DNA from 3 places in the Bradyrhizobium sp. UFLA06-24 genome. Region 3 is predicted to be linked to each of the others. Evidence: predicted binding sites of a transcription regulator. Region 3 holds the regulator's gene; each other region holds the start of a gene.
The links. The regulator PhoB, encoded in region 3, activates phosphate uptake and scavenging genes when phosphate is short. The targets are predictions, from matches to a motif close to TGTCATNNANCTGTCAT.
Positions count from the first base shown of each region.

Region 1 (9,961 bases), on a different contig from region 3:
TCGCAAGGCGGTGGCAAGGAGAAGGGAATGCACTATCCTGTCTTGGTGAATCCCCGCAAGCCTTCATTGAGCAGGAAGCCCATGAAGAAACCAAAAAGGGCGACCGCCGCGAAGGCCAAAAAGGGCCGGAAAACCAGCGGGAGCCGCACGAAAACTGCACCCAAGCGGGTTGCGGCGCCGCGCCGCGCGGCCGCCGCCAATGACGCGGGCAAGGATGGCAGCAAGGCGGTCATCCGCAGCCTGCGGACCAAGCTGACGAAGGCGCTGCGTCGCGTTGCCGAGCTCGAGGCTGCGGCCGACACTGATTTCCTGCTGGATATACCCAACCGGCGGGGCTTCGAGCGCGAGCTCCAGCGCGCCATCGCCTATATGAAGCGCTACCGCGCCAGCGGCGCGCTGATCGTGCTCGATGTCGACCGGCTGAAGCCGATCAACGATTCCTTCGGTCATGCCGCGGGGGACGAGGTGCTGAAGGCGATCGCCACGACGCTGACGCGGCAGATCCGCGCCTCCGACGTGGTCGGTCGTCTCGGTGGCGATGAGTTTGCCTTGCTGTTGTGGAATCTCAGCGAGACCGATGCCAAGGCGAAGGCCGCCATCTTCGAGCAGGCGATCGACGATTTGTCATTCACCTTTCGCGGCCAGCACGTCACGGCGGGCGCCTCAGCCGGCATCTCGCTGCTTGGTGTGCACTCAGAGGCCGCCCGTGCGCTCGAGGAGGCCGATGCAGCCATGTATGTGCGCAAGGCCCATCGACGGCACGAGCCGCGGATCAGGCTCGTGAGCAGCTGACAGGGTGGCGAGATCTTCCGGCACGTTGCCGAATTTGCGCAGCAGCGTGGCATCGCCGAATTCGCCCGTCATGGGATCGCCGCTGCGGCTGAATGCGACCGCGCCGATATGACCGGTGCCGCGCGCCAACGCCTCGGCGCGCCGCAACGCGGCTGTCGAGCTCTGGCATTCCTCGGCGGCGCCCGCGACAGGCGATCCGTCGGCATCAATCAGGAAGGGCATTGCAACGTAATAGGTCACATCAGACATGGCGTTGCTCCTTTGAAGCTCAGGCGGCGCTGCTGTTGCTCCGCACTTTGCTGCGCGACGTCTCGGGGATGCAGCCGGCCGAAATCGCCGCCTGCAATTCCTCCAGCTCGGCTTCCAGATATTCGTTGGCCATGATCAGCGCCTTGATGGTGCTGCGCAGATTGCCGTCGCACATCGCGATCGCCTGATCGCAGGCCTGTTCATAATGGCTGTTGTCGAGAAGGGCGGGGACTGACATCGGCAGCGTCCTTGCGGGTTGTCTTTGGGCGTTTCCTGGGGGCCGGGGGCAGTATTTATGTTCCTCTTTTGTTCTTTTTGAGTCAAGCGGATTCACGCGCGGCAATTCGCCGGCGAAGCCAACGAGAGCAGGTGCTCGCGGGTCAGGCGATGATGTCGGGCGTGATCTGGTCTTCGATGAAGGCGATGCGGTCGCGCAACAACAGCTTGCGTTTCTTCAGCCGCTGTAACCGCAACAGATCGGGGGCAGGCGATTGATGCAGTGCATCGATCGCCGCGTCGAGATCTCGGTGTTCCTGCTGCAACCGGGTGAGCTCAGCTTCGAGCTCACGCTCGTTTTCATGGGTCATGTCTGCGGTGGCCGAAAACCGATAGCTTGAGATCAAGGCTGTGGATGCCCTGTGGAAATTATCGTCCTTGCGCGGCGTGATCGCAAGCGATCTGCCTCTCCACACACCGCCATCCCGCAAGATATTTCAATGATTCGGAGCCGCGTTGCGCAAGCGCATTGATATCATGGATCTTTCGGCGCGTGGTTCCTTACTCACGCTTCATTACATATGAATTTTCAAAAATGACGGTGCGACGACGGATACCCATCGACAGAACGAATCGGTGATGTACACTTCCTCGTCCGGATCGAATCCAAGGTTCACACCTACCGAGGAGGTTTCGAATGACAATTCAGGCACATCTGGTTGAATTGGAACGGAAGCATAAAACTCTCGAAAACGAATTGCACGAAGCTCTCGTGCACCTTTCAACAGACGACCTGCAAATTGTTGAGTTGAAGCGCCGCAAGTTGCTGGTCAAGGACCAGATAGAGCGACTGAAGCAGTCCGGCGACACGCTTCACTAGTAACCCCCGTAACAGCGTCAAGTTCGATCGTAGCCCTTCAGACAGGGATGAGACGCTTGCGCTCATCCCTGCTGTAAGGTGCACGCCGCGCGACATGAGCTTTTGTTTGGACGCGTTTCCTAACGCGAACCGGTCTCCACCCGATTTGAAACCGATCTAGATCTCGGCGAGCTCCGCGACGTGGTCCGCAATCGCGAGCGACGACGTCAGGCCCGGCGATTCGATGCCGAACAGATTGATCAGGCCTGCAACGCCATGATCGCGCGGACCCTGCATCAGGAAATCCTGTGTCGCCACCGCCGGCGGCACGATCTTCGGGCGGATGCCCGAATAGCTCGGCATCAGTGCGCCGTCGGGCAGTGTCGGCCAGTATTTGCGGATCGCGGGATAGAAGCGTTCGGCGCGTGACGGATCGACCTCATAGTCGATCGTCTCGATCCATTCGACGTCGGGGCCGAAGCGCGCCTGTCCCGCCATATCCAGCGTCAAATGCACCCCCAGCCCCCCGGGCTCGGGCACCGGATAAATCAGGTGGGAGAACGGCGCGCGCGCATTGCAGCTGAAATAGTTGCCCTTGGCGAGATAGGCCGGCGGAATCCGGTCGACAGGCATGCCGTCGATGTGACGCGCCACGTTCGTTGCGGAAAGTCCTGCGGCATTGACGAGCAGGCCGCATTGCAGCGTCATCGGCGCTTCGCCGCCGGCTTCGATCTCGATGATTCCGCCGTCCGCCTTGGCGCGGATCAGCGGCGTGTGGAAGGCAAAGGCTGCACCTGCCTCCTCGGCCTCGCCGCGCAGCGAGAGCATGTAGGCATGGCTGTCGATGATGCCTGTTGACGGCGACAGCAGCGCGGCATCGCAGGCCAGCGCCGGCTCCAGCGCGCGTGCGGCCTCACCCGGGAGCAACTGCATGTCGAGCACGCCATTGGCCTCGGCATGCGCCTTGATCGATTGCAGCTTCTCGGTTTCCTTCGGATTCGTCGCGACGATCAGCTTGCCGCAGTTCTTGTGCGGGATGCCGCGCTCGCCGCAATAGCGGTACAGCGCGTGCTTGCCGCTGACGCACATGCGGGCCATCCAGCTTCCGGCACGGTAATAGATTCCGGCATGGATCACCTCGCTGTTGCGCGAGGAGGTCACGGTGCCGATGGCCTCGGCTTCCTCGAGCACGATCACCTCGCGGCCGGCCTGTGCGAGCCGCCTTGCCACCGCGAGCCCGACCACGCCGGCTCCGACGACGACGCAGTCGACCCTATCCATGGTTGTGCTGGCGCCCTGTTGAAGAGGCTGATGGCGCCGGTTTGCCTTGCAGGCCTGCCGCGCGGCCGTTTTCCGTTAAGGAAGCATTTATCATGTCAGGGCAATTGCCGTAATTCACGTCACATTTTTCTGTTGGGCGTACAGGCGTTTACCCGATCCAAACCCGTGAAGCCAGACAATCCGCAGTTGAAATCGCGGGTGGCTGATGGCTGAGAAGAACTGGCAGGAAGGCAGCATGCTTCCGATTGCTGTGCAGGCCGTCGTGTGCCTGACCAGCGCGGTCGCGCCTTCGCGTGCCTATGCGGAGAGCCTCCCGGCGCCGAGCCGGCTCGGCGATCTCGATCCCAATCTGATCTGGGAAGTCCTGATTGGGGGCATCGTCGTCTGCGCGTTCCTGGTCGCCATCGCGCTGTGGATCCATTCCGCGCTGCGCCGGAACAGGCGTGCGCAGCTGCGCCGCAACGCCTTCATCTCTTCCGCCATGAACAACCTCAATCAGGGCGTAGTGATGACGGATGCGCAGCGTCGCATCATCTTCTGCAACGACCGCTATCTCGAGATCTACGGCTTGGCGCGCTCGGATCTCCGGGCCGGGATGACCGGCTACGACATACTTGAGCTCAGGCGAAAGCGCGGGGTCCTTGGCGTCTCCGACGACGACTTCTACGAGAAGGCGTCAAGTCCCAACGGCCTGATCACCGAATTGCCCGACGGTCGCGCCATTCTGGTCAAATATTTCATTCTGCCCAACGGCGGCTCGGTGGCGACCCATCTTGACGTTAGCGAGCAGCGCAAGCTGTCGCGGCAGCTTGCCGCGACCAAGCAATTCCTGGAATCGGTGCTGGACCACGTGCCCGCCTGCGTCGCCGCCAAGAACATCGAGGACGGCTGCTATATCTTCGCGAACAGCGCCTATGAGCGGTTCTGGGGATTGTCGCCTGACTTCGCGGTCGGCAGGAAAGCGCGGGAGCTGTTTGCGCCCGGCTCGGCGGCCAGCATCGAGGCGGCCGACCGGGCGGCGCTCGATTCGCCCGATGGCCAGTACCGCAACGAGTTCGAGGTCGATCGTGCCGGTGCGCGACGCATGGTTGCCTCGATCCGCATCGTGGTTCGCAACGAGAGCAACAAGCCGGAATTCCTGCTGGTGGTGTTCGAGGACATTACCGATCGGCAATCGCTGTCCAAGGAGCTGGAGAGCACCAAGAAGTTCCTCGAGCTCGTGGTGGACAACATTCCGGTCGCGCTGATCGTGGAGCAGGTCAAGGATGGCCGCTACCTGCTCGCCAATCGCAGCGCCGAGACGATCCTCAACCGCAGGCGCGAGGAAGCCACCGGCCTGACCGCCTCCGATATCTTCAATGCCAAGGAAGCCAAGCTGATCATCGCGCGCGACGAGGCCGCGATCAAGAAGCGCGGGATGATCACCGAGGAGCATCCGATCTCCACCAAGGACGGCTTGCGCCTGTTCCTGACCCGCCGTGCCACGGTGCTCAACGACGCCGGCGAGCCGCAATATCTGATCAAGACCCACGAGGACGTCACCAACCGCCGGCAGACCGAGTCGCGCATGGCGCATATGGCCTATCACGACGGCCTGACCGACCTGCCGAACCGCGCCGCCTTCCTCCAGGCGCTGAACCAGATGATCGAGGCCTGCGAGGGCACCGACGAGGAGTTCGCGGTGCTTTGCGTCGATCTCGACGGCCTCAAGGAGGTCAACGACGTGTTCGGCCACGCGCTTGGCGACAAGCTGCTGGTCGAGGTGGCGCAGCGGCTCCAGGATGCCGCACGCGGCGGCCTGGTGGCGCGCCTGTCCGGCGACGAATTCGGCCTGATCATCGACGGCAAGCAGCCCGATGCAGGCCTTGCGCTGGCGCAGCAGCTCGGCGAGGTGCTGGCGCCGGAGTTCCACATCGATGGCCGCGCGGTTCGTGCCGGCATCACCACGGGCATGTCGATCTTCCCGCACAATGGCCCCGATGGCGCCGCGCTGCTCGCCAATGCCGGCGCGGCCCTGTTCCGCGCCAAGCAGAAATCGCGCGGCACGATCAGCCTCTACCAGCCCGAGATGGACCAGCAGATCCGCGACCGCCGCGTGCTGCACCAGGACCTCTCGATGGCAATCAAGAACGGCGAGCTGTCGCTGGCCTTCCAGCCGCAGGGCATCGCGCGCAACAGCGTCGCCGAGAGCGAGATCATCGGCTTCGAGGCGCTGGCGCGCTGGCAGCACCCGGTGCGCGGCCAGGTCTCGCCCGCCGACTTCATCCCCATCGCCGAGGAAAGCGGGCTGATCGTCGAGATGGGCGAATGGATCCTGCGCGAGGCCTGCCGCGAGGCGGCGTCGTGGCCGAAGCCGCTCCAGGTCGCGGTCAATTTGTCGCCGGCGCAGTTCATGCACGGCGACGTGGTCGGGCTTGTTCATTCGATCCTGATCGAGACGGGCCTTGCGCCCGGCCGGCTCGAGCTCGAAATCACCGAGGGCGTGCTGATCGAGGATTTCGATCGCGGCCTGGCGCTGCTGCGTCGGCTGAAGGCGCTCGGGGTGCGGATCTCGATGGACGATTTCGGCAGCGGCTATTCATCGTTGAGCTATCTGCAGGCGTTCCCGTTCGACAAGATCAAGATCGACCGCGCCTTCATCGTCAATCTGGGCCGTAACCCGCAATCGGCCGCGATCGTCCGCGCCGTGATCGATCTCGGCCACGGCCTCGAAATGTCGATCATTGCCGAGGGCGTCGAGACGATTGACCAGCTCGCCTTCCTCGCTCGCGAAGGCTGCGACGGCGTGCAGGGCTATCTGCTCGGCAAGCCCTTGCCGATCGGACAATATGCCGGCCTCATCGGCCGCGTCGAGACCATGGAGCTTGCGCTCAAGACCGGCTAGAGCGTTTTCGAGCGAAGTGGCTACCGGTTCGCGTGAAGAAAACGCGTCAAGACAAGAATCTAGAGCCCCGTTCCGATTCCATCGGAACGGGAAAGGCTCTAGTGAGGAGAGACTTGGCTCGCTCCCTCTCGACGGTTTCATGGCGGATTACGACCTCGCGATCATCGGTGGCGGCCTCAATGGCGTCGGCCTCGCGCGTGATGCGGCCGGCCGCGGCCTGCGGGTCATCCTGATCGAACAGGGCGATCTCGGCGGAGCAGCCTCGTCGGCGACGCCGCGGCTGATCCATGGCGATTTGTCGGTGCTGGAGCGTCGCGGCTTCCGGCGGGTGCGCCGAGCCCTTGCCGAACGCCGAACCTGGCTGCGGATCGCGCCGCATCTGGTGCGGCCGATGAGTTTTGTGATCCCGGCGCATGCCGATGAGCGTCCGCCATGGCTGTTGCGGGCTGGATTGTATGTCTATGACGCGCTGGCGAACCGCGGCGGCCTGCTGCAATCGACCACGCTCGACATCACGCATCATCCGGTCGGCAACGCGCTGAAGCGTCCGTTCGGTATCGCATTTGGATACTCTGATTGTATTGTCGACGATTCGCGCCTCGTCGTGCTCACGGCGCTGGATGCCGCCGAGCATGGCGCCACGATCCGAACCGGGGCGCGCTGCGCCCGCGCCGACAGGACCGACATCTGGCGGCTCGCGCTGGTCGATCGCGGCCATCGCCGGGTGATCACGGCACGTGCGCTGGCCAATGCCACCGGGGGCTGGACATCGTTAGTCGCTGAGACGGTGCTGCGACAGCCGCTGCCGGCAATGGCAGCCGTACAGATGAGCCAGATCGTCGTGCCCAGGCTGTTCGAATCCGACAACGTCTATGTGTTCCAGAACAATGACGGTCGGCTGATTTTTGCCAGCCCGTTCGAACGCGGCTTCACGCTGGTCGGCACGGTCACGCACGACTTCACCGGCGATCCCGCTGTTGTCGCGATGCCGGGCGCCGATGTCAGCTATCTCTGCGAGGCCGTGAGCCGTTACTTCCGCGAGCGCGTCGCCCCGACCGACGTGGTGCGCACGGTCTCCGGCGTCAATTTGACGCTCGCAGCCGCACGGCGAAGAGACGTCACCACGCTGTTCCACGCGCGCCGGCGCAAGGCGCCGCTGCTCACGATGTTCGGTGGCGACGTCACGACCTCGCGGCTGCGCGCCGAGCGGGCGGTGACACGGCTGACGCCGTTCTATCCGATGTTGCGGCCCTGGACTTCAGACGCAGCATTGCCGGGCGGCGATTTCGCCTGGGATCGTTTCGAAACCGAAGTCGATCTGGCGCGCCACCGCTGGCGGTTTCTTTCCGAGCCGCAAGCGCGCCGCCTGCTCGCGGCCTACGGCACGCGGCTGCCTGATGTGCTGGGCGAGGCGAAGACACGCGAAGAGCTCGGCCCGGCCTTCGGTCCTGAACTGACCGGCGCCGAGGTACGCTATCTGATGGCCCGTGAATGGGCGCGCTTTCCCGACGACATCCTGTGGCGCCGTTCCAAGCTCGGCCTGACCATGCCTGCCGCGGATCGGGACGCACTAGCGGCCTTCATGGCGGACTTGGCTCGAACCAGTTGAGCAAAGCACGTTCCGCGGCTAGCGTGCGGCGGCATTGGGGTTGGCTGGGACGATGACTGACGAATTGCCTGGAACGGATACCGCGGCCGCTGCGGCAGGAGATGTGTCTCCGTCCATTGGCCAGCCGCTGTTGCGCATCGAGGGCGTGGTGAAGACGTTCGGAACGTTCCGTGCCGTCGACGGCGTATCGCTCGACATCAAGGCCGGCGAATTCTTTGCGCTGCTCGGGCCAAGCGGCTGCGGCAAGACCACGCTGCTGCGCATGCTCGCGGGGTTTGAGGCCCCGGACGAAGGGCGCATCCTGCTCGGCGGCAAGGACATTGCGCAGGCGCTGCCGCACGAGCGCCCCATCAACATGATGTTCCAGAACTACGCGTTGTTTCCGCATCTGTCGGTGCGCGACAACATCGCCTTCGGCCTCAAGCGCGCCGGCATGTCGCGCGCCGACATCGCCCCCCGTGTTGCGGAGATGGTCGCGCTGGTGAAGCTCGAGGGGCTGGAGAAGCGCAAGCCCGACCAGCTCTCCGGCGGCCAGCGGCAGCGCGTCGCGCTGGCCCGCGCGCTGGCCCGCCGGCCGCAATTGCTGCTGCTCGACGAGCCGCTCGCAGCGCTCGACAAGAAACTGCGCGAGAACACGCAAGGCGAGTTGATGGAGCTCCAGCGGCGACTCGGCATGACCTTCATCATCGTCACCCACGACCAGGAGGAGGCGATGACGATGGCCAGCCGGATCGGCGTGATGAAGTCAGGCAAGCTTGTGCAGGTCGCGTCTCCGCGTGAGCTCTACGAGGCACCCCGCTCGCGCTGGGTCGCGGAGTTCGTCGGTGACATCAATCTGTTCGACGCCGAGTCCAAATTGCGCGATGGCCATCGCCTGGTCGTCGGCACGCGTGATGCGGGGACGCTGGTGGTGGCCGAGCCGCGCCAGCCGCTCGGTGACGTCAAGTTCTCGGTCGCGATCCGCCCCGAAAAGGTCAAGCTGTCGCGTCGTGGTCCGGTGAGCGAGGCCGGTCGTGGGACCGCTATCAACGTGCTGGACGGCGTGATCGCCGACATCTGCTATCTCGGCGGCACCACCACCTACAAGGTCAGGCTCGATGCCGGCGGGGTGATGCAGGCGTCCGTCGCCAACAGCGCCCGCCTCGATGTGGATGCCTACAGCCTGAACCAGCATGTCGTCGCCTGGTTCACGCCCGACGACTGCGTGGTGCTGCCGTCATGAGCGCGCGCCGGATTTTCGCGCGGCCGGCGCGCTTTGCCGCGATCGCGCCTTATGTCTGGATGGTGCTGTTCTTCCTGGTGCCGTTCGGCTTCGTGCTGAAGATCAGCCTGTCGCAGACGGTGATCGCGCAGCCGCCTTACGAGCCGGTGTTCGATCTGACGGCTGGGTGGACCGCAATCCAGGCGGCTTTTGCCGCGCTCTCGATCGACAATTTTCGGCTGCTCGCCTCCGACGACCTCTATGTGTTCGCCTACCTCCGTAGTCTGACCGTTGCCCTCACGGCGACCGGCTTGTTGCTTCTTATCGGCTATCCCATCGCTTACGGCATGGCGCGATTGCCGAAGCGCTGGCAGGCGGTGGCGATGGTGCTGGTGATCGTGCCGTTCTGGACCTCGTTCCTGATCCGCATCTATGCCTGGATCAACATCCTCCAGCATGATGGCCTGCTCAACCAGATCCTGCTGGCGCTGCACCTGGTCAGCCAGCCCGTGGTGTGGTTGTCCACTGACACGGCGATGTATATCGGCATCGTCTATTCCTATCTGCCGTTCATGATCCTGCCGCTCTATGCCACGCTCGCCAGGATGGAGCCGGCGCTGGAAGAGGCCGCCAGCGATCTCGGCGCGCCGCCGTGGCAGGTGTTCTGGCTGGTGACCTTCCCGCTGTCGCTGCCCGGCGTCGGCGCCGGTGTGCTGCTCTGCTTCATCCCGATCGTCGGCGAGTTCGTGATTCCGGATCTCCTCGCCGGCTCCAATTCGCTGATGATCGGCCAGACGCTGTGGCTTGAATTCTTCACCAACAAGGACTGGCCGGTGGCTTCAGCTGCGGCGATCCTGCTGCTCGTGGTGC
Region 1 covers NZ_JADFUE010000004.1:96,503-106,463, reverse strand. The annotation lists gene IF809_RS05685 (GGDEF domain-containing protein) at 82-792, shown strand; partial or broken gene IF809_RS05680 (hypothetical protein) at 793-1,041, opposite strand; gene IF809_RS05675 (hypothetical protein) at 1,061-1,279, opposite strand; gene IF809_RS05670 (YdcH family protein) at 1,422-1,628, opposite strand; gene IF809_RS05665 (YdcH family protein) at 1,955-2,137, shown strand; gene IF809_RS05660 (NAD(P)/FAD-dependent oxidoreductase) at 2,294-3,397, opposite strand; gene IF809_RS05655 (sensor domain-containing protein) at 3,603-6,281, shown strand; gene IF809_RS05650 (glycerol-3-phosphate dehydrogenase) at 6,421-7,890, shown strand; gene IF809_RS05645 (ABC transporter ATP-binding protein) at 7,943-9,112, shown strand; gene IF809_RS05640 (ABC transporter permease) at 9,109-9,961, shown strand, end outside.
Region 1: the regulator PhoB is predicted to act here: its motif matches at 1,853-1,869, upstream of IF809_RS05665 (YdcH family protein).

Region 2 (9,961 bases), on a different contig from region 3:
CGACGTAGCCGCGGAGCTGATCACCGCTGCCAAGGAGGCGCGCGCCAAGACCGACGGCGCTCTCAAGCAGATCGGGGAGATCACCAGGAACTTTGACGGCAGCGGCAAGCCAGCCATGGCCGCTTCGGAATGGAATACGCTGTGCCAGTCGCCGTTCGCGTCTATCGTGGCCGTCGCGAACAAGGCGTTGGACCAGTCGATCGCGCGGGCGGAAACGGTGCAGGCGAAGGCGCTGACCAATCTCGTGGTCCAGTCGCTCGCCTTCCTGCTGGCGCTCGCCGTGACCTTGGCCGGTGTCTACGTCGTGCGCAATCGTCTCATGCGCCCGGTGCGGGCCATTCTCGATGCGATCGCCCGTATCAGCGCTCGCGATTATGCAACGGCGGTTCCGCAACCCCGATATCCCGACGAGTTCGGCACCATGGCTGCCGCGCTCGAAAGCCTGCGCGAGAGCGCGGCCACCGCGGAACGCCTCGGCCAGGAGCGCGAATCGCAACAGGCGTTGCAACTCGCTCGTTCGGGTACGGTTGATGCCGCCTGTCGCAGCTTTGACGATACGGTGCAGGCGGTCATCGAGAGCGTCGCCGCGTCCGCGAAGGAGCTCGATGCCACCGCGACCGATGTGCGCTCGCTGGTGGCGGAATCGAGCAGCCAGACCTCTGCAGTCTCGTCCGCCGCCGAGCAGGCCACCAATAATCTCGAGACCATCGCGGCCGCGACCGAGGAGCTCTCGGCCTCGGTCGGCGAGATCTCCGCGCAAGTGCAGTCGAGCGCGCGCGAGGCCCGCGAGGCCGTGGCGCAGGCCGAGCAGACCAATGCGACGGTCGAGATCCTCGACCAGACCGCAAGTCGCATCAGCGAGGTCGTGAAGATGATCCACGCCATCGCCGGCCAGACCAATCTGCTCGCGCTGAACGCCACCATCGAGGCTGCCCGCGCCGGCGAGGCCGGCCGCGGTTTCGCCGTGGTCGCCGGCGAGGTCAAGAGCCTCGCGTCGCAGACGGCGACGGCGACCGAAGAGATCTCGCGCCAGGTCGAGGAGATCCAGGGCGCGACCGGTCAGGCGGTTGCCGCCATCCGTTCGATCGGCAGTGCGATCAACGGCATCGATGAGAAGATGACCGCGATCGCGGCCGCCGTCGAACAACAGCGCGCAGCCACCACGGAAATCTCCCGCAATTTCCAGCAGGCCGCCCAAGGCACCCGTGAGGTCACCAACACCATCGGCAGTGTCGCCAGGCTCAACCAGGAAACTGGCAATGCCGGGACGGTGCTGTTCCAGTCCGTGACCAAGATGTCGGCGGACGCCGATCGCCTCCGGGTCGCGGTCGAGGGTTTCCTTGGCGCGGTGAAGACCGCTTAGGTTCCAGCCCCTGTTCGACGGCGCGCGGATCGGCATTGCCGCGCGCGCGTTCACCCTGTAGATGGTAGCGGTACCATAATCTGACGCGCCTCGCTGGCGCATCAGCACAAGCGACAGGACTCCAGGGAGATATCTTCGATGCCGGTCACCCCCCACAAGGCCCAGCGCCCCTATCGCGGCGTGTTCCCCGTCGCCCCCACCATCTTCGATGAGCGGGGTGAACTCGACCTCGAGGGCCAGCGCCGCTGCATCGATTTCATGATCGATGCCGGCTCGCACGGCATCTGCATCCTCGCCAATTTCTCCGAGCAGTTTGTGCTGACCGATGACGAGCGCGAGACCGTGATCCATGCAGTGCTGGAGCACGTCGCCGGCCGCGTGCCCGTGATCGTGACCACCACCCATTTCAGCTCGGCCGTGTGCGCCGCGCGCAGCAAGCAGGCCGAGGCGGCGGGCGCCGCGATGGTTATGGTCATGCCGCCCTATCACGGCGCGACGTTCCGGGTGCCTGAAAAAGGCATCGTCGAATTCTTCAAAGTGCTCTCGGGCGCGATCAACATTCCCATCATGATCCAGGACGCGCCGGTCGCGGGGACGCCGCTCTCCGTCGAGCTGCTGGCGCGGCTCGCGCGCGACTTCGCCAACATCCGCTATTTCAAGGTCGAGGTGCCCTTTGCCGCGGCGAAGCTGCGCAGCTTGATCGAGACCGGCGGCAGCGCGATCGAAGGTCCCTGGGACGGCGAGGAAGCGATCACGCTGATGGCCGATCTCGACGCCGGCGCCACTGGCGCAATGACCGGCGGCGGCTATCCCGACGGTATCAGGCAGATCATCGATCCCTATTTCGCCGGCGATCGCGAAAAGGCGAAGGCCGCCTATGAGCGCTGGCTGCCGCTGATCAATTACGAGAACCGCCAATGCGGCCTGATCGCCTGCAAGGCGATGATGCAGGCCGGCGGCGTGATCAAGTCCGACACAGTCCGCCATCCGCTGCAGCCGCTGCATCCGGCGACGCGCGCGGGCTTGCTGGAGCTGGCCAAGGAGCGCGACGCGCTGGCGCTGCGCTGGGGGAAGTAGAGTCTCTCCTCCGTCATTGCGAGGAGCTCTTGCGACGAAGTCCAGAGTATTTCCGCGGATACAGTCTGGATTGCTTCCCTGCGCTCGCAACGACCGAGTTTGTTGAGGCTATCGCGCCAGCTTCCACTCACCAATGATGCGAAAGCGTGCTTTCGCCTCATCCTGTTTGAACAGCGTGATGCGATCGATCTCGAGCGTATCGAGCTTCAGCGCCGCGAACCGTCTGCGCAGCATCTCCAGGATGGGCCCGTGCCGCTCGGCATCGAGCCTTCCCGTCAGCGTCATGTGGAAGCGGAATTCTTCCATCACGTAAGGGTAGCCCCAGCGATCGAGATATTCGCGCTGGCGCTGGCTCAGCTTTTCGGGCTTGCGCCGCGCGCGATCTTCCGCCGTGAGCGCTGGGCGAAAGCAATCGAAATCGCGGACGCAATCGGCGGCCAATTGCTGGAGAGCGTCGACAGGTTCGGCGGGGATGACGGCGATGAAGCCGCTGATGGCATCGACGATCGGCCGGATCAGCGGAATCGGCCGCACCTTGCCGGCGAATGTCGCGCACGCAGTCACGAGCTCGGCCTCGGTCCTGCCTGATGCCAGGGCCATCGGTGCCTTCAACGTGCCGTGAAATCCGTATTTGCGGGGATCGGCGGTGACGTCGCGCCAGTCCGGCGCGACGCGGAGCGCCTCATCCGGAAACGAGACCTCGTTTCCGGTGTAAGCCTCATAGCCCAGCAGCTCGGCGCCGAAGCGGGACAGCGCGTTGTCAGCGCCGGCGGCAAAGTAGATCGCATAGCGGGGAAAACCTGTCATCGTCGCAGCATAGCCAAATTATGCCGCAACGACAGTCTCGCGCGGCATTGTTGCCGTGCCGAGCAGCCGCGTTGCATCAGTCAGATGCACGAGCTTTCCGGCCGATATCACCGCAACCAATCGCGGTCGCAGCGGTACGCTGTCGTCGACGAGCAGGATGTCGGCGCGATGCCCTGCGGCGATCGTGCCGCGATCGGTCAAGCCGGTGGCTTGCGCGGGCGCCGACGAGATCAGCTTCCAGGCCTCGCCCAGCGGCAGCACGCCGTCCGCGGCGAGGCGGAACGCGGCGAGCAGCGGAGCGGGGTAATAGTAGTCCGAGGCCAGCACGGAGCAGAGCCCCTTGGCGATCATATCCGATGCCTTGGTCCAGCCGGTGTGGCTGCCGCCCCGCACGACGTTCGGCGCGCCGTAGACGATGTCGTCGCCGGCGGCCGCGGCTTCGCGCGCGGTCTCCTCGTTGATTGGAAACTCGGCGAGCGTCACGCCCATGGTACGAAAGTCCCGGCGCATCTCCGGCGTCGCATCGTCATGGGAGAGCATCCGCACCCCGGCGGTGCGCGCCGCCGCGGCCAGTCGGGTGATCGAGGCCGGAACATCGGCCGCACGCGACACGATACGCGCAACCAGCTTGTCGAACGCCGCGCTCGACAGTCCGGTGCGCTCCACCATGCGGTTGCGCTTGCGCGGGCTGGCCATGTCGGCGACGGTGCCGTCCATGTGATCGTTGAAGGCGAACAGGTCGACGCGGCCCTCGGCGAGCCACTGGCCGATCTCTGCCTCGGCATCGAGATTGTAGGTCTCATGCCGCAAATGGAAGCGGGTGTCGGCGGCGAAATGCGGACGCTGCCGCTCGATCGCCTCGAGCAGACGTCGCGCGTTGTCGCCGCTGCGCAAGCCGGGCTCCCACGACCAGGTCGTGGCGTGGAAAACCGTGGTGATGCCGTTGCTGATGACCTGGCGGTCCGTCTCCGCCAGTGCCACGTCGATCGGGAAATCGACGCCGGCGCGCGGCATCATCTGCCGCTCGAAGGCGTCGCCGTGTAGATCCACGATGCCGGGGAGCACCAGCAGATTGCGCGCATCGATCGCGAGCCGCGCCCGGCCGCGCGGCGCATCGATCTGAGCAATGTCGGTTCCGGACACCCCGAGGGATGTTTCGACGAGGTCGGAGCCGATCAGGGTTCGGCCGGCTTCAAGGAAAATGTCTGTCACGCGACCGCGCTTCGTTTGGTGGAAGATGAACCTGCTTCGTATGCTGCCAGGAATTCTTCAATCGAGAGCTTGCGGAAATCGGGCAGTGCTGCACGCAATTTGTCGTGATCCCAGTCCCACCAGGCCAGCTCCGCGAGCCGTCCGGCAATCTCCTCGGAGAACCGGCGCCGAACGATGCGCGCCGGATTCCCCGCGACGATGGTGTAGGCCGGCACGTCCTTGGTGACGATGGCGCCGGCCGCAATCACGGCGCCGGTGCCGATGTTGCGGCCGGGCAGCACGATCGCGCCATATCCGATCCAGACGTCGTGGCCGATACGGACATGATGCTGCCGCCGCCAATCAAAGAACTCGGCGTCGTCGCTCTCGCTCGGGAAGTAAGCACTGGAGCGGTAGGTGAAGTGGGCCTGCGTGGCGCGATGCATCGGGTGATTGCCGGGATTGATACGCGTCATCGCCGCGATCGAGCAGAACTTTCCGATCGTCGTGTAGGTGATCTGCGCGTCGTTGACGACATAGGAGTAATCGTCCATCGCCACTCCATGCAGGATCGTCCGCGCGCCCACCTCGGTGTAAGCGCCGAGCCGCGTCTCGTGCAGCTTCGCGGAAGGATCGATGGTCGGCTCGACCGATAGCACCTTGGCCATATTGCATCCGGAAGTTCGAGGACGGGCGTTCCTCTTCGAGTGCCTTGATGACGATGTCGTGACGCGACGATGACAGGGGATGAGATGTGCTGGATCGCCGCACTGCGGTCCCGGTGTCACACAAGTGTTAAGCACGCGCGTTAGCGGTTGGCTCCAGCTGCTACTCGGGAGCTCTGCATGCTGGTGTTGGAAGGTCTGACGTGCCGCTTCGGCGCAAAAGCCGCGGTGGACGACGCTTCGTTTCAAATCGCTCCCGGCAGCTTCGTCGGTGTGATCGGGCGCTCCGGCGCCGGCAAGTCGACCCTGCTGCGGACCATCAACCGTCTGGTGACGCCGACCCAGGGCCGCATCCTGTTCGACGGCCTCAACGTCACCTCCTTGCGCGGCCGGGAGCTGCGGCAGTGGCGGGCGCGCTCGGCGATGATCTTCCAGCAGTTCAACCTGGTCGGCCGGCTCGACGTGCTGACCAACGTGCTGATGGGGCGTCTCGCCACCATGCCGGCCTGGCGCTCGCTGTCGCAGCTCTGGTCCGAGCAGGACAAGGCGCTGGCGATGTCGGCGCTCGAACAGTTCGATATCGCCGCGCTCGCCGCGCAGCGTGCTGACCAGCTCTCCGGCGGCCAGCAGCAGCGCGTCGCGATCGCCCGCGCCCTGGTGCAGCAGCCCGACATCATCCTCGCCGACGAGCCGATCGCCTCGCTCGATCCGCGCAATACCAAGATCGTCATGGATGCGCTGCTGCGCATCAACAAGCATTTCGGCATCACCGTGCTCTGCAATCTGCATTCTCTCGACCTGGCGCGCGGCTATTGCGACCGCCTGATCGGCATGGCGGCGGGCCGCGTGGTGTTCGACGGCGCGCCGTCGGCGCTGACCGATCTCGTCGCGCGCGAGCTTTACGATCTCGAAGCCGCCGACGTCATGGGCGCTACGCCTGCGCCGGTGCATACGGGCGTCCCGGCACTCGGAACGGCCGCGGCGGCCTGAGCGGCGTCACGCTGCTTGCTTTCATACGAACCGACCTTAACCAAAGAAGGGGCTAACGATGATCACTCGCAGACTGGTTCTTGCCGGCGCAGCCGCGCTGACCTTTGCCGGATCCGCTTCCGCCGAAGACTGGCGGGCGAAATATCCGGAAATCACCTTCGCCGCGATTCCGGCGGAGAACGGCTCGGGCGTGACAGAGCGCTACGCTCCCTTCATCAGCTATCTATCGAAGGAACTCGGCGTCAAGGTGACGCTGCGCGTCGCCAATGACTACGCTGCCCTCATCGAAGGCCAGCGCGCCGGCAATATCCAGATCGGCTATTATGGTCCGGCATCCTTTGCGCGTGCCCGTCTCACCGGCGTCAAGACCGACGCCTTCGTCATCGACGTCAACTCCGACGGTTCGAAGGGCTACTATTCCGTCTTCTACGTGCTGGCGAAGTCGCCCTACCAGAAGATCGAAGACCTCAAGGGCAAGAATCTCGGGCTTGTCGATCCGAATTCCACGTCCGGCAACAACATGCCCCGCTTCAAGCTGAATGCGATGGGCATCGATCCCGACGCCTATTTCTCCAAGGTGGTCTTCACCGGGAGCCACGAGAACGCCGTTCTCGCACTGGCCCAGGGCACCGTCGACGTCGCCGCCAATTGGTGGAACGCGGACGACGATTCCAACCTGACCCGCATGCTCAACAAGGGCATGGTGAAGTCGGCCGATGGCACCGTGATGAAGAAGGAGGATTTCCGCATCATCGTGAAGTCCGACCTCATCATCAACTCGCCCTACGCCTATCTCAGCGACCTGCCTGAAGACATGAAGGCCGCGATCAAGAAGGCCTTCCTCGACGCGGCGCAGAAGGACCCCGAGGCGTTCAAGAAGCTCTCCGACGGCAAGAACAAGCCGTGGGAGCCGGTCGCCACCGAGGACTACAACAAGACCATCGAGCTGATTAAGTTCGTCGACAATCTGCGTAAGAAGGCGTCCTGAGCTCGTCGGGACGATGCACCTCGAGCCGGGTCGATGGACCCGGCTCTTTTTCTTGATGGACCTATCCGCCGAACAGATGACGATCGCGGTCTCGATTCTCCCGGAGCAGCAGCTCGCAGCACTGAACAGCGCCTATCGCAAGGCGGTTGCGCGCAAGCGCCTGCGTCTCCTAGCGGGCCTCGCCGTTTTCCTTGCCGCGATGATCGTGTCGTCGATCGGCGCCGAGGTGAACCTTCGCACCTTCTTCACATATTTCGGCAACTTCGTCAGCTATTTCGACCGCATCCTCACCCTCGACGGCGGCCAGCGGGTCTGGACCAATGTCGGCGAGTGGTTCTGGGGCCTGCACAAATGGCTGAAGCTGCTCGGCGAGACGCTGCTGATCAGCTATGTCGGCACGCTGCTCGGTGCCGTCCTCGCTTTCGCGTTGAACTTCTTCGCTGCCGAGAATACCTCTCCCGCGCGCTGGCTGCTCTTCACGGTGCGGCGCCTGCTCGAATTCGCGCGCACGGTGCCCGGCATCGTCTTCGCGCTGATCTTCGTCATCGCGTTCGGCCTCGGCCCGATGGCCGGTGTGCTCGCGATCGCGATCCACTCCACCGGCGCGCTCGGAAAGCTGTTCTCGGAGATCGTCGAGAATGCCGACATGAAGCCGGTCGAGGGCATTCGTTCCACCGGCGCGAGCTGGCTCTCCTGCATGCGCTTTGCGATCCTGCCGCAGGTCTCGGCGGGCTACGCCAGCTATGCGCTGCTGCGCTTCGAGATCAACGTGCGCGAGGCCTCTGTGATGGGCTTCGTCGGCGCCGGCGGCATCGGGCAGGAGCTGATCGTCGCGATCCGAAAATTCTACTACTCCGACGTCAGCGCGATCCTCGTGACCGTCATCGTCACGGTCTTCCTGATCGACATCACGACCGGCTGGGTGCGCGGCCGCCTGTTCGGCAAGGAGGCGCGGACGTGAGCAGGAAGCCGGAGGTGAATGCCGCGGAACTCCGCGGCCGCTATCCCCAAATCTTCGATCGGCCCGCATCGTCGCGCATGGCGACGCCTGTCGTGCTTGCCGCTGCACTGGCGATCTTCGCGTTCGGCCTGGTCGATCTCGATTTCTCGCCGTCGCGTTTCATTTCGGGGCTGAGCCAGCTCGGCTGGATCAGCATGATGATGATCCCGCCAGATCCCGGCTCCTCGCTGCCGCTCTATCTGAAGGCGCTTGGCGAGACGCTGTCGATCGCGCTGCTCGGCACCACGCTCGCGGCAGTGCTCGCGCTGCCGGTCAGCCTGCTCGCGGCGCGCAACGTCGTGCCGTCGATCATCCTGCGCTTTCCGGTGCGTCGCTTGCTCGATTCGATCCGCGGCGTCGATACGCTGATCTGGGCACTGGTGTGGATCAACGTGGTGGGACTCGGCCCATTCGCCGGCGTGCTCGCCATTGCCGTGTCGGATTTCGGCGCTTTCGGCAAGCTGTTCTCCGAGGCGATCGAAGGCGCCGACCAGAGACAGGTCGAGGGCATCCGCGCCTCCGGCGGCAGCGCGCTGCACGAGATCCGCTTCGGCCTGATGCCGCAGGTGCTTCCCGTCATCGCCGGTCAGGTGCTGTATTTCATCGAATCGAACACGCGCTCGGCCACTATCATCGGCATCGTCGGCGCCGGCGGAATCGGCCTGCAGCTCGCCGAGCAGATCCGCGTGCTGGAATGGCAGAAAGTGTCGTTCCTGATCCTGATGATCCTGGTCGCCGTCGCAGGAATCGATTTCATCTCCGGCAAGCTGCGCTTTGCGATTATCGGGCGAAGGGCTGTGGCCTGAGTCCTTCGCCTCTCCCCGCTTGCGGGGAGAGGCCCGAATTTGCGAAGCAAATTCCGGGTGAGGGGGAGTCTGTCTCTCACCGTCATTGCGGAGGCAGCCCCTCACCCCAACCCTCTCCCCGTAAGAATGGGGCGAGGGAGAAGAGGCTGTGCCTTAAGGCTCGACCAAAAACTCCACCCGCTCCGCTGCGAACCGCGAGTGCTTCGTCACCAGCGGCTTGCCGTCGAGATCTTGGTCGGTCGCGTCGACCACCAGGATCGGTCGCCCCAGCGGCAGGTCGAGGCGCGCGGCGTCGGTCGCATCGACAATGCCGGCGGTGATCCTCGTGGCGCCGCGGCGGTAGTCGCGGATTCCGTAATGCTCCAGCATCTTCGTCATCGAACGCGTGGCGGCAAACACCGTGCCCGCGCCTGGAAACAGCTCGGCCGACAGCCATGTGGTCGAGACGCAGATCGGGGTGCGGTCGGCGAGGCGAATCGCTTCGATCCGCACCAGGGGCGCGCCGGTCTTCAATCCCAATTCCCGTGCGAGCTCGCGCGTTGCGACATCGTCTGACGCCTCGATCATCTTTCCATGCGGCTCGCGGCCGTCCGCACCGACGATCTCGGAGAAGCGCGTGCGCGAGCGCAAGGGATAGGCGAGCTTCTGCGCCTCGACATAGGTGCCGCTGCCGCGCTCGGCGCGCACGAGGCCGCGCTCGGCAAGGGCCGCGAGCGCGCGCCGCACGGTATGCCTGTTGACCCGGTAAGTTTCGGCGATCTCCATCTCGCCCGGCAGCTTGTCGCCGGCGGCGAAGCGGCCGTCGGCGATGCCGCGTTCGATGCCATCGGCAACGAGGCGCCACAGCGCGACGCCCGAGGAGGCGGTGTCCTGCATGCTCATATCGCCGATCAGCCTAGCCCGAAAATCACACCCTTGTCACGAAACAGTCATGGCGCTCCCGTATGAAGTTGTCTAGTATAATAGACAACTTGGATTCGGCAAGTTCTTCCCTAAGTTCGGTGATTTCGGTGAGCCAACACAATACCCAGCAAGCCCAGCGCCAGGCCGTCATGGCCGTGCTGGCGCACGCGG
Region 2 covers NZ_JADFUE010000011.1:83,579-93,539, forward strand. The annotation lists gene IF809_RS12120 (methyl-accepting chemotaxis protein) at 1-1,363, shown strand, start outside; gene IF809_RS12125 (dihydrodipicolinate synthase family protein) at 1,502-2,440, shown strand; gene IF809_RS12130 (DUF1045 domain-containing protein) at 2,549-3,247, opposite strand; gene IF809_RS12135 (alpha-D-ribose 1-methylphosphonate 5-triphosphate diphosphatase) at 3,266-4,459, opposite strand; gene IF809_RS12140 (LbetaH domain-containing protein) at 4,456-5,106, opposite strand; gene phnC (phosphonate ABC transporter ATP-binding protein) at 5,284-6,093, shown strand; gene phnD (phosphonate ABC transporter substrate-binding protein) at 6,152-7,081, shown strand; gene phnE (phosphonate ABC transporter, permease protein PhnE) at 7,158-8,042, shown strand; gene phnE (phosphonate ABC transporter, permease protein PhnE) at 8,120-8,887, shown strand; gene phnF (phosphonate metabolism transcriptional regulator PhnF) at 9,041-9,769, opposite strand; gene phnG (phosphonate C-P lyase system protein PhnG) at 9,940-9,961, shown strand, end outside.
Region 2: the regulator PhoB is predicted to act here: its motif matches at 5,165-5,181, upstream of phnC (phosphonate ABC transporter ATP-binding protein).

Region 3 (9,961 bases):
CTTGATCGGCAATGGTCATCGGGGCCCAAAAACCCTTCCGCAAATCGCGACGTTTCTAAGGGAGTGTATCGGTCCGGTCGCCGCCTCGCAAAGCGGCCGGATCACATACGGGTGTATCTTGGGGGTGTACTTCCCCGTTAATTCTGGCGGGACGATGTCGCCAAAGCCCCCGCGGCATTTGGTTCCGGACGAGGATTTCGTTATGATGGCAACCATGTACCGCGCCGTGACCCGCCAGATCGAAGTGACCGTCGAGCCGAACTTTGTTCCGGAGCAGTCGTCGGCCGACCGCTCGCGCTATTTCTGGTCCTACACCATCGTCATCACCAATTCCGGCGAGGAGACCGTGCAGCTCAAGACGCGGCATTGGATCATCACCGACGCCTCCGGCCGGCAGCAGGAGGTCAAGGGCGAAGGCGTCGTCGGCGAGCAGCCGACCCTCGCCCCCGGCGAGCGCTTCGAATACACCTCGGGCGTCCCGCTCTCGACCGCCTCCGGCTTCATGACCGGCCGCTACCAGATGGTCAGCGAGACCGGCGAGCGTTTCGAGATCGAGGTGCCGACGTTCTCGCTCGACAGCCCTGACAACAAGCGGGTGTTGAACTAGAGCGGACGGCACCCACAACTGTCATGCCCGGGCTTGACCGGGGCATCCAGTACGTCGCGGCCTCTCGATTTCATCGCTACCGTCTCGGAGTACTGGATCGCCCGATCAAGTCGGGCGATGACACCAAGTATATGGTGCGCAATGACGTACGTGGCGCCTAGGCGCTCTCCACGCCCGCCTCGTGCGGCGTGAACTGGTAGACCGAGCTGCAGAACTCGCAGGTCACGACGACCTTGTCGTCCTTGACCATCGCGATGCGATCATCCGGCGAGAAGCTCTTCAGCATCGACGCAACCGCGTCGCGCGAACAGGAGCATTGCGCCTTCAGCACAAGCGGGTTGAACACGCGCACGCCGCGTTCGTGGAACAGGCGGTAGAGCAGCCGCTCGCCGGAGAGATCGGGATCGATCAGCTCGACGTCCTCGACAGTCTCGATCAGCGAGCGCGCCTCGACCCAGGCATCATCCTCGGCGATGCTATGCACCTCGGCGCCTTCGGGCGCGTCGCCGGGATGCAGGTCGGCCTGCCGCGCGCGCTCAGGCGCCTTCGGCAAGAACTGCATCAGCATGCCGCCGGCACGCCAGCGATGCTTGCCACCGTCGCTCGAGCGCCACTCCTCGCCGACCGCAAGACGCACGCGCGTCGGGATCTGCTCGGAGCGCAGGAAATATTCGTGCGCGGCATCTTCCAGGCTGCCGCCGTCGAGCGCGACCAGGCCCTGGTAGCGGCTCATGTCGGGCCCCTGATCGATGGTCATGGCGAGATGGCCGCGGCCGAGCAGCGCGCCGGAATCCTTGGCATCGCCGAGACGCTCGGCATCGAAGCGCGCATAGGCGCGCAGGCGATCCGGCGCCTGATAATCCACCACCAGGAACGACACCGGACCGTCGGTCTGGGCCTGCAGGATGAAGCGGCCCTCGAATTTCAGCGCAGAGCCGAGCAGCGTCGTGAGCACGATGGCCTCGCCGAGCAGCTTGCCGACCGGGGCAGGATAATCGTGCTTGGTCAGGATGTCGTCGAGCGCGGGGCCGAGCCGCACCAGGCGGCCGCGGACGTCGAGCGCGTCGACCTCGTAAGGCAGCACGGCATCGTCGATCGGAACCGCCGAAGGCGCGCGAACCGGGCCCTCGGGTCCGGTTTTCATGTCGGGGGATTGGGAAACCATGGCGCTCTATCTGGGATCGGTCGATGCAAAATGAAAGAGGTACGCCCGCATTCCGTCGATGGAACGACGGCCTGCGTAGCCCGGATGGAGCGCAGCGCAATCCGGGACTAGTCCATCCCCGGCCCCCCGATTTCGCTGCGCTCCATCCGGGCTACAAGGAAGGCTACTTCACCGCGTCAAAGCACCAGGCCAGAATGCCCTTCTGCGCGTGCAGGCGGTTTTCGGCCTCGTCGAACACGACCGATTGCGGGCCGTCGATCACTTCGTCGGTGACCTCCTCGCCGCGATGGGCGGGCAAGCAGTGCATGAACAGCGCATCGGGCTTGGCCAGCGACATCAGTTTGGCATTGACCTGATAGGGCTTGAGCACGTTGTGGCGGTGCTCGCCTTCCTTGTCGCCCATCGACACCCAGGTGTCCGTGACGACGCAATCGGCGCCCTTCACGGCGGCTTCCGGATCGGTACCGATCACGATCGATGCGCCGGTGGCCTTGATGAAGTCGCGCATCACCTTCTTCGGAGCGAGTTCCGGCGGTGTCGCGACATTGAGCTTGAACTTGAAACGCTCGGCGGCATGGGCCCAGGACGCCAGCACGTTGTTGTCGTCGCCGGTCCAGGCCACCGTCCGACCTTCGATGGGGCCGCGATGCTCCTCGAAGGTCATCAGATCTGCCATCACCTGACAGGGATGCGAGCGCCGTGTCAGGCCGTTGATGACAGGCACCGTGGCGTTCGCCGCGAGCTCCAGCAGCGCCTCGTGATTGAGGATGCGGATCATGATGGCATCGACATAACGCGACAGCACGCGCGCGGTGTCGGCGATGGTTTCGCCGCGGCCGAGCTGCATCTCGGCGCCGGTGAGCATGATGGGCTCGCCGCCGAGCTGGCGCATGGCGACATCGAACGAGACGCGGGTGCGGGTCGACGGCCGCTCGAAGATCATCGCCAGCGTCTTGCCTTCGAGCGGCCTGACCGGCTGATGCGCCTTCTGCTTCGCCTTCATGGCGGAGGAGGCCGCGAGCATGCTCTTGAGCTCCGACAGCGGCAGCTCGTTGATATCGAGGAAGTGCTTGGGTGACTTGCTCATCAGCTTGCCGCCCGCTTGTTGCCGGACAGCGCCGTGCAGGCGCGTTCGAGCCTGACGACGCTGTCCTCGATCTCGGCTTCGGTGACGATCAACGGCGGCAGGAAGCGCACGACATTGTCGCCGGCGCTGACGGTGAGCAGCTTCTCGTTGCGGAGCGCTGCGACCAGGTCGCCGGAGGGCACCACGGCCTTGATGCCGATCAGGAGCCCCTCGCCGCGCACTTCGCTGACGACATCGGGGTGGCGGTCGATCACGGAGGCGAGCTTCTGCTTGAGCAGCAACGACATCTTCTGCACGTGGTCGAAGAACCCGGGCTTGAGCATGACGTCGAGCACGGCATTCGCGGCCGCAATCGCCAGCGGATTGCCCCCGAAAGTCGAACCGTGCGAGCCGGGGCCCATGCCGGCGGCAGCATCGGCGGTCGCCAGTATCGCGCCGATCGGGAAGCCGCCGCCGAGCGCTTTCGCCAGCGACATCACGTCGGGCGTGACGCCCGTGCGCCGGTGAGCAAAGAGATCGCCGGTGCGGCCCATGCCGGTCTGCACCTCGTCGAACGCGAGCAGCAGACCCTTCTCATCGCAGAGCTGACGCAGCGCCTTGAGAAAGCCTGATTGCGCCGAACGCACGCCGCCCTCACCCTGGATCGGCTCGATCAGGATACCGGCGGTGTGCGGGCCGATCGCCTTCTTGACGGCCTCGAGGTCGCCATGCGGCACCTGGTCGAAGCCGTCCATCGGCGGACCAAAGCCTTCGAGATATTTTGCAGAGCCCGTCGCGGCGAGCGTCGCCAGCGTGCGGCCATGGAAGGCGCCCTCGAACGTGATGATGCGGTAGCGCTCCGGGTGCCCCTTGGAGAAGTGATGGTGGCGCACCAGCTTGATGACGCCCTCCAGCGCCTCGGCGCCGGAATTGCAGAAGAAAACGAAGTCCGCAAAGCTCTCGCTGCACAGGCGCGCGGCGAGCTTCTCGCCATCAGGGCTCTGGAACAGGTTCGACATGTGCCAGAGCTTGGTTGCCTGCTCCTGCAACGCCTTGACCAGCGCAGGATGGGCATGGCCGAGCGCATTCACCGCGACGCCCGAGGTGAAATCGAGATAGCGATCGCCGTTGGTCGCGATCAACCAGACGCCTTCGCCGCGCTCAAAACCAATGTCGGCCCTGGCGAAAACGGGGAGCAAATGCGGCGCTGCGCTGCTGGTCATGACGATCACTTGATTGTTGCGGACGGTGAAGGGTGCATTGCGCAACGCACCATTGACCGGCCCGGAAAACGAAACGTGCCGCCTTTTAAGGGCGGCACGCGCGACTATCTTAGGCCTGGTGAAACCGGTGTCAATGCCGCCCGGAAAGCCTCGCGAAACGCTGATTCCGTAGTCTTGCGGTGGCGTTTTTGCGGGAATTTCGCCACGGAACATGTGGAAGCGAGTCGGCGGACTCTTGCGCGTGAGTCGCGCCATATTGTAGCGTTTGGCTTGTCAGATACGACATCTCGTGCAGCAGTCCTGATCCCAGAAGTCCTCATGTACCGGCGTAAACGTTCGGGCGCATCTCGCGCGCCCGGCGAGCCTTAAGGGATTCTGACGGCACGGGTTTTTCGAGACTTAGGCATTCGTCGTGCCGCCCCGAAGATGGCGGCGCGCGGCGAAGGAAAGGGTGCAATGACGGTTTTGACCTGGTCCGACGATCGCGTCGAGCAGCTGAAAAAGCTCTGGGAGGCCGGACTTTCGGCCAGCCAGATCGCCGCCGAGCTTGGGAATGTCACCCGTAACGCCGTGATCGGCAAGGTGCACAGGCTCGGCCTGTCCGGCCGCGCCAAGAGCCCGACGTCGGCAGCTCCACGGCCGCGCAAAGCGCGGCCCGCGCAGCACATGATGCGGGTGAGCCGGCCGATGGCGCGCGGCAACACCGCGCTGGCGCAGGCCTTCGAGGTCGAGGTCGAGGCAGAGCCCGTCACTTACGACAACGTGGTGCCGATGAGCCAGCGGCTGTCGCTGCTCGAGCTGAACGAGGCCACCTGCCACTGGCCGGTCGGCGATCCCTCGAGCCCGGATTTCTTCTTCTGCGGCGGAAAGGCGCTGTCCGGCCTGCCCTACTGCGCCCAGCACTCGCGGGTTGCGTATCAGCCGGCCGCCGATCGCCGGCGTGCGCCGGCGAAGCCGGGCGCGCGGTGAGCTGAACGAATTTAGCTGACAACGACGACAGCCGTGACACGATCACGGCTCAACGGACTCGGTGTCGGCGACGGCTGAGACCGCCGCAGCCGTCGTACGCAACTCACCTGCGCAAACCTACGTCTGCTCGGCCTTCGCAAAGCGATCGTCCAGCGCATAGCCGGCACCGCGGACGGTGCGGATGGGGTCCTGCTCGCGGCCGAGATTGAGCAGCTTGCGCAGCCGGCCGATATGAACGTCGACGGTGCGCTCGTCGATATAGATGTCGCGGCCCCAGACGCTGTCGAGCAGCTGCTCGCGCGAGAACACGCGGCCGGGATGCTCGAGGAAGAACTCCAAAAGGCGGTATTCGGTCGGGCCGAGATCGATCGGACGGCCCGAGCGCGCCACGCGGCGCTTCTCGCGATCAAGCTCGATGTCGCCGAAGGCGAGGACGGTTGCGAGCCGCTCGGGGCTTGCGCGGCGGAGCAGGCCCTTCACGCGCGCCAAGAGCTCGGGCACCGAGAACGGCTTGACGATGTAATCGTCGGCGCCGGTGGCGAGCCCCCGCACCCGCTCGCTCTCCTCGCCGCGCGCGGTGAGCATGATGATCGGCAGCTGCTTGGTGTCGGACCGCGTCCGCAGCCGGCGGCACAGCTCGATGCCGGACAGCCCCGGCAGCATCCAGTCGAGCACGATCAGATCGGGGATGTGCTCCTTGAGACGGGTGTCGGCGTCGTCGCCGCGCATCACCGTCTCGACGTCATAGCCGTCGCCTTCGAGGTTGTAGCGGAGAAGCTCGGTCAGAGCTTCCTCGTCCTCAACCACCATGATGCGTGCGCCCATCGGGTCGTCGCTCCTTGCGTAATCAGGTGTTCGGGACCGTCGTGGCGAACGTCGTCATGTCGCCCTTCGGCCGCTTGTCGGTGATGGCCTGGCCTTCGATCATGTAGAACACGGTCTCGGCGATATTGGTGGCGTGGTCGCCGATCCGCTCGATGTTCTTGGCGCAGAACATCAGGTGGATGCAGAACGAGATGTTGCGCGGATCCTCCATCATGTAGGTGAGGAGCTCGCGGAACAGGGAGGTGCAGATGGCGTCGACCTCCTCGTCCCCCTTCCACACCGCCATCGCCGCCGGCAGATCATGCGCCGCATAGGCGTCCAGCACCGACTTGACCTGCTGCTGCACGAGGTCGGTCATGTGCTCGAGGCCGCGGAACAGCTTGAGCGGATGGAAGTCGGTCTCCAGCGCCGCGACGCGCTTGCCCATGTTCTTGGCGAGGTCGCCGATGCGCTCGAGATCGGTGGCAACGCGCATCGCGCCGACGATCTCGCGCAGATCGACCGCCATCGGCTGGCGGCGCGCGATGGTGAGCACGGCGCGCTCCTCGATCTTCCTCTGCAGCGTGTCGAGCTCGGCGTCGATGGTGACGACCCGCTGACCGAGCGCGACGTCGCGGCGGATCAGCGCATCGACGGAATCGACGATCATGCGCTCGGCGATGCCGCCCATCTCGGCGACCAGACGGGTGAGCTCCTGGAGGTCGGTGTCGAAGGCCTTTGCGGTATGTTCAGAACCCATGTTCCGTCTCCTCAGCCGAACCGGCCGGTGATGTAATCCTGCGTACGCCGGTCGGATGGCGACGTGAAGATCTTGCTGGTGTCGTCGAACTCGATCAGCTCGCCGAGATACATGAAGGCGGTCTTGTCGGAGACGCGGGCCGCCTGCTGCATGTTGTGGGTGACGATCGCAATCGTGTAGTTCTCGGACAGTTCCTGGATCAGCTCTTCGACCTTGGCGGTCGAGATCGGATCGAGCGCCGAGCAGGGCTCGTCGAACAGAATCACTTCGGGCCGCACCGCCACGGTGCGGGCGATGCAGAGACGCTGCTGCTGCCCGCCGGAAAGCGACAGGCCGGAGGCGTTGAGCTTGTCCTTGACCTCGTTCCACAGCGCGCCGCCGCGCAGCGCCTTCTCGACGCGGTCGTCCATCTCGGACTTCGAGATCTTCTCGTAGAGACGGATGCCGAAGGCGATGTTCTCGTAGATCGTCATCGGGAACGGCGTCGGCTTCTGGAACACCATGCCGACGCGGGCGCGCAGCAGGTTGAGGTCGAGCTTGGGGTCGAGGATGTTGGTCTGGTCGAGCATCAACTGGCCGGTGACGCGCTGGCCCGGATAGAGGTCGTACATCCGGTTGAAGATGCGCAGCAGGGTCGACTTGCCGCAGCCGGACGGGCCGATGAAGGCGGTGACTCGGTTGGTGCCGAGCGTCAGGTTGATGTTCTTCAGCGCGTGGTGCTCGCCGTAATAGAAGTTGAGGTTGCGCACTGTCACCTTCGCCGGCGCTTCCGGCAGCGGCTGCTGCGAGGCCAGATGAGCGTTGGAGCTCACGGATACGGACAGGTCGGTCATTTTGCGGTCCTCTCGGCGCCGAGGATGCGGGCGCCAATGTTCAGGGCAAGCACGGTGAGCGTGATCAGCAGCGCACCGCTCCAGGCGAGCTGCTTCCAATAGGCGTAGGGGCTCTGGACGAAGTTGTTGATGGTGACGGGCAGGTTCGCCATCGTCTTGTTCAGGCCGAGACTGAAGAACTGGTTCGACAGCGCGGTGAAGAGCAGCGGCGCGGTTTCGCCGGCGACGCGGGCGGTCGCGAGCAGCACCCCGGTGATGAGGCCGGAGCGCGCGGCGCGGTAGGCGATCCGCTTGATCACCAGCGAGCGCGGCAGGCCGAGCGCCGAGGCCGCCTCGCGCAGCGCATTCGGCACCAGCAGCAGCATGTCCTCCGTCGTGCGCAGCACCACTGGGATAACGATCACGGCGAGCGCGAGCGAGCCTGCGATCGCCGAGAAGCCGCGCATGGGCACCACCACCGCGCCATAGATGAACAGGCCGATGATGATCGAGGGCGCCGAGAGCAGGATGTCGTTGATGAAGCGGATCACCGAGGTCAGCTTGTCGTTGCGACCGTACTCGGCGAGATAGGTGCCGGCGAACAGGCCGAGCGGCGCGCCGATGCCAACGCCGATCACTGTCATGATGATCGAACCGACGATCGCGTTGCGCAGGCCCCCTTCAGTCGAGCCCGGAGGTGGCGTGTCTGCTGCAAACAGCTCGACATTCAGGCCCGAGACCCCGTTATAGAGCAACGTCATTAGGATCAGCGCCAGCCAAGTGACACCGAAGGCGGCGGCTGCAATACACAGGCCGCGGACGACGATGTCCTTGCGGCGGCGGCTCGCATAAATCGGGTTCATGGCGTCAGGTCCCCGCCTTCTTTTCCAATCGCATCAGCATCAGCCGGGCGCCCGCGAGCACGAAGAACGTCAGCACGAACAGCAGCAGGCCGAGCAGGATCAGGCCGGATTGGTGCAGGCCGTCGCTCTCGGCGAATTCGGAGGCGATCGCCGCCGAGATCGTGGTGCCCGGCGCGAAGATCGAGGACGAGATGCGGAACGAGTTGCCGATGATGAAGGTCACCGCCATGGTCTCGCCGAGCGCGCGGCCCAGCGCCAGCATGACGCCGCCGATGATGCCGACGCGGGTGTAGGGGATCACCACGCTGCGCACGACCTCCCAGGTGGTGCAGCCGACCCCGTAGGCGGCCTCCTTCAGCACCGGCGGCACGGTCTTGAACACGTCGACCGAGATCGAGGTGATGAAGGGCAGCACCATGATGGCGAGGATCAGCGCGGCATTGAACAGGCTGAGGTAAGACGGCGGGCCGGCGAAGATCGCGCCGAGCACGGGGACACCGTCGAAGATCTTGATCATGAAGGGCTGGAAGGTGTTGGCCAGGAACGGGCCCAGCACGAAGAAGCCCCACATGCCGTAGATGATCGAGGGAATGCCGGCGAGCAGCTCCACGGCCATGCCGATCGGACGGCGCAGCCATTGCGGGCAGAGCTCGGTCAGGAAGATCGCAATGCCGAGACCGACGGGAATGGCAATCAGCATCGCGATGAAGGAGGTAACGAGCGTACCGTACATCGGCCCGAGCGCGCCGAGCACGGGCGGATCCGCCGAGGGCGCCCAGCGCTGCGTCCACAGGAACGCGAAGCCGTATTCCTTCATCGCCGGAAAGGCGCCGACGATCAGCGACAGGATGATGCCGCCGAGGATGAGGAGAACTGAGATCGCGGAGAGCCGGGTGATCCAATAGAAGGTGACATCGCCGAGCTTGAACGCGCTCAAGGCCTTGGCGCGGTCATACGGTCCGGCGTCGTCGATTACGTCGCTCTGAACAGCCATCTCTGCCACGCCGATCCCCTGTACCAATTTACTCGTTCTTGTTTGATCGGTCTCGTGCCCCGGACGCGGCGCAGCGCGTAAGCGGTGCGACGCAGATCCGGGGCCACCTCTTGTGGGTCCCGGCTCAGCGGTGCGTCATTTCATGCCGCACCGCGTCCGGGACACGGGAGCCTGGGCTCAGCTCTTGATCTCGGCAGACCAGGTCTTCTCGATCTGCTGGACAACGCTGTCCGGCATCGGGATGTAGTCGAGCTCCTCGGCCGCCTTGGCGCCGTTCTTGAAGGCCCAGCGGAAGAACTTGATGGCTTCCTGCGAGGCCGCCTTGTCGGTGGCATCCTTGTGCATGAGGATGAAGGTCGCCGCCGTGATCGGCCAGGACTTGTCGCCGGGCTGGTCGGTCAGGATGACGTAATAGCCGGGCGCCTTGGACCAGTCGGCGTTGGCTGCGGCCGCCTGGAACGCCTCGGTGGTGGGCTCAACGGTCTTGCCGCCCTTGTTGACCAACTTGGTGTAGGTCAGCTTGTTCTGCTTGGCGTAGGCGTACTCGACGTAACCGATCGAGTTCTTGGTCTGGCTGATGTTGCCCGACACGCCTTCATTGCCCTTGGCGCCGACGCCAACCGGCCACTCGACGGCGGTGCCCTCACCGACCTTGCTCTTCCAGTCGGCGCTGACCTTGGAGAGATAGTTGGTGAAGT
Region 3 covers NZ_JADFUE010000003.1:209,922-219,882, reverse strand. The annotation lists gene IF809_RS04955 (OpgC domain-containing protein) at 1-19, opposite strand, end outside; gene apaG (Co2+/Mg2+ efflux protein ApaG) at 215-607, shown strand; gene IF809_RS04945 (Hsp33 family molecular chaperone) at 765-1,772, opposite strand; gene argF (ornithine carbamoyltransferase) at 1,936-2,859, opposite strand; gene IF809_RS04935 (acetylornithine transaminase) at 2,859-4,061, opposite strand; gene IF809_RS04930 (GcrA family cell cycle regulator) at 4,518-5,030, shown strand; gene phoB (phosphate regulon transcriptional regulator PhoB) at 5,148-5,855, opposite strand; gene phoU (phosphate signaling complex protein PhoU) at 5,878-6,594, opposite strand; gene pstB (phosphate ABC transporter ATP-binding protein PstB) at 6,606-7,427, opposite strand; gene pstA (phosphate ABC transporter permease PstA) at 7,424-8,269, opposite strand; gene pstC (phosphate ABC transporter permease subunit PstC) at 8,274-9,263, opposite strand; gene pstS (phosphate ABC transporter substrate-binding protein PstS) at 9,441-9,961, opposite strand, start outside.